2 regions of the Dietzia sp. genome follow, and region 1 is predicted to be linked to the other one. Evidence: predicted binding sites of a transcription regulator. Region 1 holds the regulator's gene; the other holds the start of a gene.

What was found. The regulator LexA, encoded in region 1, represses DNA repair genes until DNA is damaged. The targets are predictions, from matches to a motif close to CGAACANNTGTTCG.
Region 2: a site for LexA is predicted at 3,611-3,624, ahead of V7E05_RS11850 (CoA transferase subunit A). Genes of this name have one in related genera too.

Annotation. Positions count from the first base shown of each region.
Region 1 is NZ_DAINST010000057.1:6,422-13,582, reverse strand. It holds gene V7E05_RS09860 (malate synthase G) at 1-1,599, opposite strand, end outside; gene dapF (diaminopimelate epimerase) at 1,724-2,650, shown strand; gene hflX (GTPase HflX) at 2,658-4,139, shown strand; gene lexA (transcriptional repressor LexA) at 4,176-4,838, opposite strand; gene V7E05_RS09840 (hypothetical protein) at 5,154-5,669, shown strand; gene nrdR (transcriptional regulator NrdR) at 5,873-6,349, shown strand; gene hrpA (ATP-dependent RNA helicase HrpA) at 6,368-7,161, opposite strand, start outside.
Region 2 is NZ_DAINST010000083.1:542-7,702, forward strand. It holds gene V7E05_RS11835 (ATP-dependent Clp protease proteolytic subunit) at 26-682, shown strand; gene clpX (ATP-dependent Clp protease ATP-binding subunit ClpX) at 916-2,184, shown strand; partial or broken gene V7E05_RS11845 (3-oxoacid CoA-transferase subunit B) at 2,204-2,835, opposite strand; gene V7E05_RS11850 (CoA transferase subunit A) at 2,892-3,581, opposite strand; gene V7E05_RS11855 (alpha/beta fold hydrolase) at 3,771-4,580, shown strand; gene V7E05_RS11860 (IclR family transcriptional regulator domain-containing protein) at 4,580-5,365, shown strand; partial or broken gene V7E05_RS11865 (acetyl-CoA C-acetyltransferase) at 5,418-6,628, shown strand; gene pcaD (3-oxoadipate enol-lactonase) at 6,688-7,161, opposite strand, start outside.

The DNA.
Region 1 (7,161 bases):
GCCGGCCTTCGGCTGGTCGATCTTCTGCTCGAGCATTTCGGCCATGAGATCGGTCTTGGCCCACATGCCCTTGCCGATCTGGGCGCGGCCGATGAGCCCGGCGGCGAGGCCCTCGTCGACGTTGTAGTTCTCGTACGCCGGCATCCAGTTGGCCTCGCGCATCTCGGCCTTGCGGACCATGGGCCCGGCCTCCATCGAGGTGTGGATCTCGTCGCCGGTGCGGTCGAGGAAGCCGGTGTTGATGAACACGCAGCGCTGGTCGGCGGCGGCGATCGCGCGGGAGAGGTTGACCGATGTGCGGCGCTCCTCATCCATGACGCCCATTTTGATGGTGTTCTCGGGCAGCCGGAGGAGCTTCTCCACGCGGCCGAAGAGCTCGCTGGTGAAGGCGACCTCGTCGGGGCCGTGCTGCTTCGGCTTGACGATGTAGATCGAACGCTCGCGGGAGTTCTTGCGCTTGTTGTCCGCGGCGATGCCGTGGATGCCGGCGAGCGAGGTGACGATGGCATCGAGGATGCCTTCGGGAAGCTCGTTGCCGTCGGCGTCGAGGACCGCAGGGTTGGTCATGAGGTGGCCGACGTTGCGCACGAAGAGCATGGAACGGCCGTGGAGGACGAGCTCTCCGCCGTCGGGCGTCGTGTACGTGCGATCGTCGTTGAGCACGCGTGTGAAGGACTTGCCGCCCTTCTCCACGGTGTGCTCGAGGTCGCCGCGCATGAGGCCGAGCCAGTTGCGGTACCCGTGGACCTTGTCCTCGGCGTCCACCGCGGCGATGGAGTCCTCGAAGTCCATGATCGTGGACACGGCGGACTCGAGCACCACATCGGAGATGCCTGCCGAATCGGTCTCGCCCGAAGGGGTCGAGGCATCGAAGACGATGTCGATGTGGAGCCCGTTGTTGACCAGGAGCACGTTGCTCGGCGCAGCGGCATCGCCGAGGTAACCGGCGAGCTTGTCGGGATCGGCGAGGCCGGTGACCGAATCGTCGGCGAGCGTGACCTGCAGCTTGGAGTCGACGATGGCGAAGGCCTTCGCGCCGACGTAGCTGCCCTCGGCGAGCGGCACGACGTCGTCGAGGAACTCGCGGACCCAGGCGATGACCCGGTCGCCGCGGACCTTGTTGTAGCCCTTGCCCTTTTCCGCGCCGCCATCGGAGGGGATCGCGTCGGTGCCGTAGAGCGCGTCGTAGAGCGAGCCCCACCGGGCGTTCGCGGCGTTGAGCGCGAAGCGCGCGTTGAGCACCGGAACGACGAGCTGCGGGCCGGCGACGGTCGCGACCTCGGAGTCGACGTTCTCCGTGGAGACCTTGACGGAGTCGTCCTGCGGCAGGAGGTAGCCGATCTCGCGAAGATACTCGAGGTACTTCTCCTGATCGAAGCTTCCCGCGTACTCGCGGTGGTAGTTGTCGAGCTTGGTCTGCAGCTCGTCGCGGACCGCGAGGAGCTCCTTGTTTCGCGGCGTGAGATCGGTGAAGATCTCGGAAACGCCGTCCCAGAACGCCTTCGCGTCGATGTCGGTGCCCTCGAGGGCCTCGGTGTTGACGAAGTCGTAGAGGACCTTGTCGATCTGGATATTGCCGACTGTGATGCGCTCGCTCATGCTGCGCTGACCTCCCTTGATCGGTGGCTGTATCTGACCTGGATTCTATGTGGGCCGACTCCCGGCCAGGAACACCGCTTTCCACAATGCGGAATCGTTTCCGGTCGCTATTACAATCGTCGGCATGAGCAGCATTACCGGCGAGTCCGCAGCGCCCGCGACGGCCCCGTTCCTCAAGGGCCACGGGACCGAAAACGACTTCGTCGTCCTTCCCGACGTCGGCGCCGGACTCCGCCTCGAAGACCCGAATACGGTCCGCGCCCTGTGTAATCGGCGCGCCGGCGTCGGCGGCGACGGGATCCTCCGCATCGCCCGAGCCGGAGAGCTGCGCGAGGCGGGCGAGCTCGCCGAGATCCCCGCGGATGTCGAGCCCGGGGACTGGTTCATGGACTACCGCAACGCCGACGGCTCGGTTGCCGAGATGTGCGGTAATGGCGTCCGCGTCTTCGCCCACGCCCTCGTCGCCACCGGCCTCGCGCCCGAGGGCGAGATCCGCGTGGGTACGCGCGCGGGCCTGCGACCGGCAACCGTTTCCATCGGATCCTCGACCGACGCGGCCACGGTATCGGTGGGCATGGGCACGCCCGAGGTGATCGGCGTGTCCACCGTTTCCTTCGAGGGGCGCGCGTTCGCCGGTCTCGCCGTCGACGTGGGCAATCCCCATGTTGCTGCTATCGTCCCGAGGATGACGTCGGAGCAGCTCGATACCCTGCCCATCGCCTCGCAGCCTGTCATCGACCAGGAGTTCTTCCCGGCTGGGGTCAACGTGGAGATCGCGACGCCGATGTCCGAGGACGGGCTCGTGCACATGCGAGTCCACGAGCGCGGCGCGGGGGAGACCCGTTCGTGTGGGACCGGAATCGTGGCGACGGCCCTCGCCGCACTCGCCGATGCCGAGCGCTCGGACGGGACGGTGACCGTGCGGGTCCCCGGCGGCGATGTCGTGGTGGAGATCTCGCGCGGCGCCGCCACTATGACGGGCCCCTCGCGGCTCGTGGCCCGCGGCGAGCTTTCCGGGCTTCTGTTTTCCCGTGGTCACGTGCGAGAATAGGGGCCGTATGACGACGACTCCCGACACCACGGGCGATACCGCAGGCCCCGCGCGCGACCACGATGATCGCGCTGCGCAGGGCGCACCCGATTTCGCTGTTTCCGATCACGACCCGTCAACGGGCGAGCTGCAGCTGGAGGAGAGGTCCTCCCTGCGCCGCGTGGTCGGCCTGTCCACCGAGCTCGAGGACATCAACGACGCCGAGTACCGCCGCCTCCGCCTCGAGCGCGTCGTTCTCGTCGGCGTGTGGACCGAGGGTTCGGCGCAGCAGGCCGACGCCGCGATGGCCGAGCTCGCCGCGCTCGCCGAGACAGCGGGTTCGATGGTCCTCGACGCGCTCATCCAGCGCCGAGACAAGCCCGATGCCGCGACTTATATCGGTTCTGGCAAGGTCGCCGAGCTCCGCTCGATTATCGATGCGACTGGCGCCGATACCGTGATCTGCGACGGCGAGCTCACGCCCGGCCAGCTCATCGCGCTGGAGAAAGCCGTCAACGTCAAGGTCATCGACCGCACGGCGCTCATCCTCGACATCTTCGCCCAGCATGCGACCTCGCGGGAGGGCAAGGCGCAGGTCAGCCTCGCGCAGATGGAGTACATGCTTCCGCGACTGCGCGGTTGGGGCCAGACGCTCTCGCGCCAGGCTGGCGGCCGGGCCGGTTCCAACGGCGGCGTGGGCCTGCGCGGTCCTGGTGAGACGAAGATCGAGACCGACCGCAGGCGCATCCGTGAGCGGATGGCGAAGCTGAGGCGTGAGATCCGTGGGATGAAGCAGGCGCGGCTCACCAAGCGCCACCGCCGGCGCTCGACCCCGGTGCCGTCTGTCGCCGTGGCCGGCTACACCAACGCGGGGAAGTCCTCGCTTGTCAACGCCATTACCGGAGCTGGTGTGCTGGTCCAGGACGCACTGTTCGCGACCCTGGATCCGACCACCCGGCGGGCCGAATTGCCCGATGGGCGCGCCGTGGTGCTCACCGATACCGTCGGCTTCGTCCGGCATCTCCCGACGCAGTTGGTCGAGGCGTTCCGTTCGACTCTCGAGGAGGTCGTCGACTCCGAGCTCCTCGTCCACGTGGTCGACGGATCGCACCCGTTCCCGCTCCAGCAGATCGACGCGGTGCGGAGCGTGATCCGCGACGTCGTCGCCGAGCAGAATGCGACGGCGCCGACCGAGCTCCTCGTGATCAACAAGATCGACGACGCCGATCCATTGGTACTCGCCGAGCTGCGCGCGAGCTTCCGCGACGCCGTGTTCGTCTCGGCGATCACCCGCGAGGGGATCCCCGAGCTCCGCGAGCGGATCGCCGAGCACATCGCCGCGCTGGATGTGACCGTTCTGGTGGAGATCCCGTACTCGCGTGGCGATGTCGTCGCGCGGCTCCACGAGGAGGGCGCGGTGCTCGACGAGCGGTACTCGGAATCGGGGACCGTGCTCGAGGTCCGTCTCCCGGAGTCCATTGCCGGAGAGGTCTCCGAGTACCGCGTGTAGCGCGGTGGCCGCTTCCGGCCGGGTGCCCGGCGCGGATCAGAGCCGGCGGAACACCATGATGACCCGGCCGAGGATGGTCGCGTAGTCCCCGGGGATGGGGCGGAACGCCTCGTTCGCGGGGACGAGCCAGACGCCGCTCGACGATTTGTCGAGGGTCTTGACGGTGGCCTCCCCGTCTATCATCGCCGCGACGATGTCGCCGTTCTCTGCGACCTGCTGACGGCGGACGCAGACGTAATCGCCGTCGAGAATGCCCGCGTCCCGCATCGATTCGCCGACGACCTTGAGGATAAAGGTCTCTCCCGAGCCCACGAGCTCCTCCGGAAGCGGGAATACCGCCTCGATCTCCTGCTCCGCCAGGATCGGCCCGCCCGCGGCGATCCGACCGACGACCGGGACGAAGGCCGGCTGTGACGCGCCTCTGGGGAGCTGTGCCCGGCGCGAGGGTTGGCGCGATGAGGAATTGGGGGAGCGGACGTCCACGGCGCGGGGCTTGTGGGCATCCCGGATGAGATAGCCCTTCTTCTCGAGCGCCTGGAGCTGATACGCCACCGAGGACGTCGACTGGAGACCGACGGCATCGCCGATCTCCCGGATGCTCGGCGGGTAGCCGTTCTCGGCGATCGCATCGTTGATGACGGTGAGGATGGTCTTCTGCCGCTCTGTGAGCGACTCCTTCGGCTTGCTGCTGGGTGGCACGTTCGTCCCCTCGGTGGCGGCGTATAGAGCACGTGTTCGAACAAATGCTTGCGTTTTCGAACTCGTCGCATATGCTACCTCTCGAACGCCGAAATCGACATACATATGTTCGAATGTCGGAATTTCGTCCGAGATGGAATCTAGTCGCAGTTCACAGGACTGACTGTTCCAAACGGGGGTAGCGTACTCCGGCCCGTGCGATCGATTTTCGGCCGAAATGTCGGACCCGGTTCGTAGAACTAGAACACGAACAACGGCAGCAACGATGTTCGACAACGTGTCGATCACGGCCACGAGAGAAAGGGATCGATCGAGATGACCATCCACCTGGAACGTTCCGACACCACGCACGCCACCTCCGCTAAGTCCGGCCGCCACACCGTCCGCAGTGCCGTCGGTGCACCCGGCGTCCCCGCCATCCCCGTCGTCATCCGAGCCCACGTGTCGGCACCCTCCGCGGTCGCGCCCGGCGTCGAGGTGAAGCCGGCAGGCGCCGCCATCGATCCGGATACCGCTGCGGATATCGCGGCCCTGCGCGAGCGCGGCCTGCGGGCCCGCCGTTTCGGCGAGGACGCTCGCTCCGCGCGTCTCCACTATGCTCGCGGCGCCTCGGAGCGCGAGTCCGGGCCCGTGGGTGCGTCGGCGCGCGGCCCGGTTCCCGCGCCCCGCTCGTTCGTCGCCTCCGAGACCCGCGCAGCGGCCGGCATGCCTATTCGCTCGGAGTCGCACGCCGGCTCGCCCGCCCTCTCGCTCAATCAGGCAATGGTCGCGGCGGCCGCGGGGATTGTCGTCGGCTTCGTCTTCTTCGTTCTCGTGCTCACGCTGGTGTAGGTGCTCCGGGCACGGTCGCCAGAAGTCGGGCTCCGGTATCGGGTCCCCGGACTCGGGCCGCCGGGAGCGGCCGGAAGCGCCGTCGTCCGCCTACATGTAGTGGTTTTTGGGGGGTTTCGGTGCAAACGATTACCATAGGTGGTGTTTGTGGGCGCGGCCACTCGGCCGCAGGGGGAGCCCACGCCCTTGCGAGGAGCCGCCTGATGTTTTGTCCGATGTGCCACAAGGCCGATTCGCGCGTCATCGATTCGCGCACGGCAGAGGAAGGGCTGTCCATCAGGCGCCGCCGGGAGTGTTCTTCGTGCGGGCACCGTTACACGACCATGGAGGCCCCGGTACTCATGGTGAGTAAGCGGAGCGGCGTCACGGAGCCGTTCAGCAGGGACAAGGTCATCCGCGGTGTCCGGCGCGCGTGCCAGGGCCGCGATATCAGCTCCGATGCCCTGCATCTCCTCGCCCACAAGGTGGAGCTCGCGGTGCGAGCCAAGGGCGTCACGGAAGTGGCCGCGCACGCGGTCGGCCTCGCGATCCTCGAGCCGCTCAGGGAACTTGATGAGGTCGGGTATCTCCGCTTCGCCTCCGTCTACAAGTCCTTCCAGTCGGCCGACGATTTCGAGGCGGAGATCCGCTCGATGCGCAAGGACGGCGTCCATGCGGCAAACGCGGCCGCGGGTGGATAGGCGCGAGGCTCGTTTCGGTCAGACGCGAGCCCGTTGCTTTCGGGCACCCTGCGCGAACGCGGCTTTGATCGCCTGGGAGATCTTTTTCTCCGATACCGAACCAGCCGTCCCGAGAGTCTGCGTGTAGACACTCACTCGCAGTTCGGCGAGCAGCCACGCGATCTCCCGGCTCTGCTTGTTCCGCTTGTGCGCCTCGAGCGCGGTCCGTGCTTCTGCGACAGCGTCCTCGGTGTCGGCGATCCGGGCGCGGAGCGCGTCGTACTTCCGGGGGTTTTCCTCCGCCATGCGGACCCTCATTCCGATGGACCTGAGATGCCGCTCGAGCTGCCCGAGTTGCGCGGCGGAATGGCGCGCGAGGAAGCCGCGGCCGATGAGGAAATCGAGCTCCTCTCGCAGTTCGTCGACGATCTCCGAGGGGCGCATACGCTCGAGCTCGGGGCGTAGCTCGAGGTCCTGTACGAGCGCGGGGAGGACCGTGGCTATGAGTCGTGCAACGGCACCCGGTACGTCCCGGCGGGCGTGAGTCTCGAGCTCGGCATAACCCGCGGCGGTCAATGGCGCCCCGCCCGCGGCGCCGATGGTTCGTCCGATGGCGACCACAGTGGCATCGGAGGCGAGCGCGTCGATACCGCCATAGGGGTACTGCGTGAGCGCGAGCCGCTCGCTCGTGTGTCGTCCCTTGAGCAGACGGCCCGTCGAGACCAGCCCGAGTCCCCTGAGGAGAGCAATGCAGGCCCGGGTCATCGCAGCGGAACGCTGGGCCCTCGACGTGCACACCGTGCGGTGGATGCCGTCGGAGCGGACCTCGATCG
Region 2 (7,161 bases), on a different contig from region 1:
TCTCACGAATCGGAGCAGCAAAGATATGAACACCCCATTCGCGGGCCAGGACCGGCCCAGCATCATCACCCCCAGCTCGCGCTACGTCCTCCCGGAGTTCTCGGAGAAGACCGCCAACGGCGAGCGGATCATGAACCCGTACGCCAAGCTCTTCGACGAGCGGATCATCTTCCTCGCGACCCAGGTCGACGACGCCTCGGCGTCGGACGTGATGAGCCAGCTCCTCGTCCTCGAGGCGATGGATCCCGACCGCGACATCACGATGTACATCAACTCGCCCGGCGGCTCGCTCACGGCCTGCCTCGCGATCTACGACACGATGCAGTACGTCCGCCCGGACATCACCACTGTGTGCCTCGGCATGGCAGCTTCCGCCGCCGCGGTGCTCCTCGCCGCCGGTTCGCCCGGTAAGCGTGCGGCGCTGCCGAACTCGACGATCCTCATCCACCAGCCGCGCGTCCAGGGTGGCTCGCGCGGGATGGCCTCGGACATCGAGATCGAGGCGGCGGAGATCGAGCGCAAGCGCAACAAGCTCGACGAGATCCTCGCCGGCCACACCGGGCAGAGCAAGGAGCGCGTGCGGGAGGACACCGATCGCGACAAGTACATGACCGCCGACGAGGCGAAGGAGTACGGCCTCGTCGACGTGGTGTTCGACTACCGCAAGGCGAGCTCGAACTAACGGCTCCGGCGGGTGGGATTCGCCTCCGTCCGCCGAACCGGATGGCCCGGCGGCGCGCCGCCCCCAGCGGGTGGGTGCCGTCGGGTCAAATGATTTCACCGTGGTTTAGGCTGCGGCAGGCGAAAGATCTGGTCATCGAAATGGCCGGGGCGTAGTTTTGAGTAAGAAATGCGGGAGGGCGCACCAAAGGTCCGGCCCTCCCGCAAAATCGATAGTGAGGGCACGGAACTTCCATGGCACGCGTTGGAGAGTCGAACGATCTGCTCAAGTGCTCTTTCTGTGGGAAGAGCCAGCGACAGGGAATCAAGAAGCTCATCGCAGGTCCCGGCGTCTACATCTGCGACGAGTGCGTCGAGCTCTGCAACGAGATCATCGAAGAGGAGCTCGGCGAGGCGCAGTCCGAGACCGATCTCGCCGATCTGCCGAAGCCGATGGAGATCCACGACTTCCTCGACGAGTACGTGATCGGACAGGACAGCGCGAAGCGCGCCCTCGCGGTCGCCGTCTACAACCACTACAAGCGCACGCGTCGCGGCGGGGACAAGGGGATCGGCGTCGAGCTCGCCAAGTCGAACATCCTCATGCTCGGCCCCACCGGCTGCGGCAAGACGTACCTCGCGCAGAACCTCGCGAAGATGCTCAACGTGCCGTTCGCCATCGCAGACGCCACGGCGCTCACCGAGGCCGGCTACGTCGGCGAGGACGTCGAGAATATTCTCCTCAAGCTCATCCAGGCCGCCGACTACGACATCAAGAAGGCCGAGCAGGGGATCATCTACATCGACGAGGTCGACAAGATCTCCCGTAAGTCGGAGAACGCATCGATCACCCGCGATGTGTCCGGCGAGGGCGTGCAGCAGGCGCTGCTCAAGATTCTCGAGGGCACGCAGGCCAGTGTCCCGCCGCAGGGCGGCAGGAAGCACCCGCACCAGGAGCTCCTCCAGATCGACACGGCCAACGTGCTCTTTATCGTCGCCGGTGCCTTCCAAGGCCTCGAGAAGATCGTCGCCCAGCGCGTGGGCAAGCGCGGCCTGGGCTTCGGTGCCGAGGTGGCCTCCGTCAAGGCCAATGAGGAGGACAACTTCGACGAGGTGCTCCCCGAGGACCTGGTCAAGTTTGGTCTCATCCCCGAGTTCATCGGCCGCCTCCCGGTCGTGGCCTCGGTCAAGCAGCTCGACCGCGACGCTCTGATCGCCATCCTCTCCGAGCCGAAGAACGCGCTTGTCAAGCAGTACGCTTCGCTCATGGAGATGGACGGGGTCGAGCTCGAGTTCACCCCCGAGTCGCTCGAGGCGATCGCCGATCAGGCGCTCCACCGCGGCACCGGTGCCCGCGGCCTCCGCGCGATCATGGAGGAGGTGCTCGGCCCGGTGATGTACGACATCCCCTCGCGCGACGATGTCGGGAAGGTCGTCGTCACGGGTGAAACCGTGCGGGAGAACGTGCTCCCCACAATCGTCCCGATCTCCGAGATGCCGGAGCCCGAGGAGAAGTCGGCCTAGCGGGCTCGCCGGGGCCGGCTCAGCGCTGGATCGCGGCCCCGGTCTTCTCCTGAATCTCGTCGAAGGACACACCTACGGCGAGGTCGACGAGCCTGAGGCCGTCCTCACCGACCTCGAGCACACCGAGGTCGGTGACGACGAGCGACACGCACCCCCGGCCCGTGAGGGGCAGCGTGTTGCTTTCGAGAATTTTGTGCTGCCCCTTTCGGGTCACGTGCTCCATCATGACGATGACACTCCCGGCGCCGTGGACCAGATCCATAGCGCCTCCCATTCCCTTGACCATGGCTCCGGGGACCATCCAATTGGACAGGTCGCCGGTCTCGCTCACCTGCATCCCGCCGAGTACGGCGACATCGACCGCGGCACCGCGGATCATCGCGAACGAGTCCGAAGAGCCGAAAAACGAGGCACCCGGCAGGACAGTGATGGTCTCCTTGCCCGCATGGATGAGCTCGGGGTCGAGCTCGGCCTCGGTCGGGTAGGGAGGGGCCCACCCCGAGCACGCCGTTCTCCGAGTGCAGCACGACCTCGGTGCCGTCGGGGATGTACTCGGGGATGAGGGTGGGCATGCCGATCCCGAGGTTGACGTACTCGCCCTCGCGGAACTCCTGCGCGACGCGCGGGCATCTGCCTGTGTGTCCAGCTCATTCCCGGGTCCTCCTCTGTTCGATTCCCGTCTCCTGTGGCCCGACGTGGACGACGCGCTATACGCGAATCCCCGGGACATGGACGTCCTCCGAGCCGATCTCGCCGGGCTCGACGAGGTGCTCGACCTGGGCGATGGTGACGACCCCCGCGCCGGCGCAATCGGGATTGAAATTCCGTGCGGTGCCGCGGAAGCTGAGGTTGCCGAGCCGGTCGCCCTTGTGGGCGTGGACCAGCGCGTAGTCGGTACGGATTGCTCGTTCGAGGACGTACGTCTCGCCGTCGAACTCGCGGGTCTCCTTCGGTGGCGACGCCACGGCGATCCCACCTGAGCCGTCGTATCGGATGGGCAGACCGCCTTCTGCCACCTGGGTGCCGACTCCGGCGGGCGTGTAGAAGGCGGGGATACCCGCCCCGCCGGCACGCATGCGCTCGGCGAGGGTCCCCTGCGGAGTGAGCTCGACCGAGAGCTCGCCCGAGAGGTATTGCCGAGCGAACTCCTTGTTCGCGCCGACATAGCTGGCGACGGTTCGGGAAATGCGATGAGCCTCGAGGAGTTTGCCGAGCCCGAAGCCGTCGAGCCCGCAGTTGTTGCTCACGGTCTCCAGGTCGGTGGCGCCTTGATCGAGAAGGGCATCGATGAGGACCGACGGGATCCCCACCAATCCGAACCCGCCCACGGCGAGCGAAGCGCCGTCGGGGATATCGGCGACCGCCTCGGCGGCCGAGCGGGAGATTTTGTTGATCATGTCACACACGATAGGCCCGTTCTGAAGAACAAACACGTGTGCGCTATGCGAACGTTCTAGCCGCGAGGCTTGGTTGACTGGGAGCTGAGTCACACTGTTGGGCCGAATGTGTTTGAATAGTGGTCAGACGTTCGAATGACGCACCGTCCGTATGAAGGGTGGAACGTCGCATAGATCGGAGGCGCGGCTATGAGGCTCGCAAGCTTGTCGTATGAAATGAACGAGGCCGCGGGCTCGAGAGGCGCGGGGGCGGCCACGGTCCTCCTCCTAGGCTCCCTCGGCTCGAACCGGTCGATGTGGACCGAGCAGATCCGTGCCCTCGGTGACTCATACCGAGTGCTCGCGGTCGACCTGCGGGGGCACGGCGGCTCCGAGATCCTCGAGGGCGACTCCAGCGTCGTCGAGCTCGCGGCGGACATCGTCTCGCTTCTCGACAGCCTCGAAATCGAGCGCGTGCACATGGTCGGCCTTTCCCTCGGCGGGGCTGTGGCCCTCGAGATGGGCATTCGGCACGAAGAGAAGCTCGACTCCCTCACCGTGATCTGCACGTCGGCGTCATTCGGGGAGCCGGGTCCCTGGCGCGAGCTGGCCGCGCTCGTGCGAGCCGAGGGCATGCAGGCGGTTGCGCAGGCCGTCGCGGCGAGGTGGATCTCGCCGGCCCTGGCCGACGCCGATCCGGAACTCGTGCGTCGGCTCGAAGAGATCGTGGTCTCTACTCCTGTTGAGGGATATGCATCCGCCTGTGAGGCGCTCGCCGAATACGACGTGCGCACGGAACTCGGTCGGATCCGGGTGCCCGTGCTCGCGATCGCGGGGGCCGAGGATCCCGCGACCCCGCCTGCGGAGCTCGAGGAGATCATCGCCGGCATCGGCCATGGGCGACTCGAGGTCCTCGATCCCGCGGCGCACGTGCCGACTTTCGAGCAGCCCGAGCGGATCTCCGAGCTCATCCGGGGGCACGTCGCGGACAATGCCGAGTCTGCCGGGGCCGGGCGTTGATGGCCGCCGAAGACGCGAAGCAGGGCGGGGACTTCGTCCAGTCCCTCGCGAGGGGGCTCGCGGTGATCCGTGCCTTCGACGCCGCGCGGCCCCGCCAGAGCCTCTCACAGGTCGCCGCCGCGACTGGGCTGTCCCGCTCGACCTCTCGTCGTTTCCTCCTCACGCTCGTCGAGCTGGGGTACGTGGGCTCGGACGGCTCGAGATTCTGGTTGACGCCGAAGGTCCTCGATCTCGGGTACAGCTACCTGTCTTCGATGCCCCTTACAGAAGTCGCGTCCCCTCACCTAGAACGGCTGCGCTCCCGTCTCGGCGAGTCCTCGTCCGTCGCCATTTTCGACGGCTCCGACATCGTCTATGTCGCCCGCGTCCAGGTCCGGCGGATCATGACGGTCGATATCACGATCGGCACCCGATTCCCCGCCTACGCCACGTCGATGGGCAAGGTCCTGCTCTCCGGCCTCCGGGAGGCGGAATTCGAGGACTACCTGCGCATCGAGGCAGAGCGAGAGCCCACTGCTTCCGCGAGGTTCGACGCGGCCGCCGTGCGCCGCGACGTCGCCGCCGCGCGCACGCGCGGCTGGTCGATGACCGATCAGGAACTCGAGCCCGGCCTGCGCTCCCTCGCCGCGCCGATCAAGGACGAGTCCGGGGATGTCGTCGCCGCCGTCAACGTCTCGACGCACGCCATGCGCTACACGCTCGACGAACTCCACGACGATTTCGTTCCCGCGCTCCTCGCGGCCGCGGAAGCGATCCGCAAGGACCTCTCGACCGTGAACCGCTAGCTCGGCGTTCTGCCGCGTCTCGCCGATCCCTCAGGCGAAAGAAAGCCCGACCATGCTCGACGCCGTCATCTGCCACCCGCTCCGGAGCCCCGTGGGCCGGTTCGGAGGAGCCTTCAGGTCCGTCCCTGTAGACTCGCTGGCCTCGACCGTCCTCTCCGCGCTCGTCGAGCGATCCGGAATCGACCCGCACCACATCGACGACGTGATCCTCGGCCAGGGATACCCGAGCGGCGAGGCGCCCGCGCTCGGGCGTATCGCCGCCCTCGATGCCGGGATCGGGGTCGACGTCCCCGGCATGCAGCTCGATCGCCGCTGCGGATCGGGGCTGCAGGCCATCCTCACCGCCGCGGCGCACGTTTCCGCCGGGGCGGTCGATGTGGTCGTGGCCGGCGGGGTGGACTCCATAAGCAACGACGAGTACTACACGAATCCGTCGCCGCGCTAGGGGATCCGCGGAGAGGGAGTGCAGCTCGTCGACCGGCTAGCCCGCGGACGGGTCACCGCCGGTGGCAGGACCACCCGATCCCGGGCGGGATGATCGAGACCGAGGAGAACCTCCGTGAGAAATATTCGATCGGCCGCGAAGAGTAGGACGAACTCGCGGTGCAGTCGCACCGCCGCGCCGTCGCGGCCCAGCGGTCCGGGGCGTTCGCCGAGGAGATCGTGCCCATCGAGGTTCCCGGGCGCAAGGGCGATCCCGTGCTCGTCGGCACCGACGAACATCCGCGCGCAGATGCGAGCCTTGACGCCCTCGCCGCGCTCCGCCCGATTCGCTCGGCGATCGATCCGAAGTCGACCGGCACGGCGGGGAACGCGTCGGGGCAGAACGACGGCGCAGCCATGGCCATCGTCACGACCAGCGCGAAGGTGGAGGAGCTCGGGCTCGAACCGGTCGTGCGCCTCGCCGGCTGGGCGGTCGCGGGCGTTGCGCCGGAGACCATGGGCATCGGCCCGGTCCCGGCCACGGAGAAGGTCCTCACTCGCCTCGGTATCGGCCTGGAGGCCATGGATGTCATCGAGCTCAATGAGGCCTTCGCGGCCCAGACCCTCGCGGTCCTCCGCGAATGGGGCATGGACCCGGCCGCGGACAATCTCAATCCCAACGGCTCCGGCATTTCTCTCGGCCATCCGATCGGCGCCACCGGTGCGCGGATCCTGACGACGTTGTGCGGCGAGATGCAGCGCCGGGACGCTCGATGGGGCCTGGAGACCATGTGCATCGGCGGAGGGCAGGGGCTCGCCGCAGTCTTCGAGCGGCTCTAGCGGCTCTCAGCCGGTTCTCTAGCGGTGGTGGTGGCGGCGCTCCTGGCCGCCCCACGCGCTCACGGCCGGAGGAACTCCACCACCGCGGCGTTGTACTCGTCGGCGCACTCGATATTGCACAGGTGCGCTCCGTCCTCGATGCGAAGGAACCGGGCGCCGGGGATACCCGCGGCGAGGGGACGCACGACGTCAGGCGGCGTGGACCCGTCGTCGTCGGCGGAGACGACGAGCGTCGGCGCGGCGATTTCGCCGAGGCGTTCTCGCGAGTCGAAGCCCGCTAGCGCCTCGCAGCAGCGCGCGTAGCCCGTGGGGTCGGTCCTCTCGAAGTTCCTCCGGATATTGGCGATGACGTCGGGATTCGCGGCTGCCCACGGCTCGGTGAACCACTTCGACAACACCCCGTCGACCAGCGAGGAGACGCCATCGGCGCGCACCTTTTCTGCGCGCTCGGCCCAGGCTTCAGGCGTGCCGAACTTCGGCGCGGTCGAGGTGAGGACTAGGCGCTCGACTCGCTCGGGGGCATCGAGGGCAAT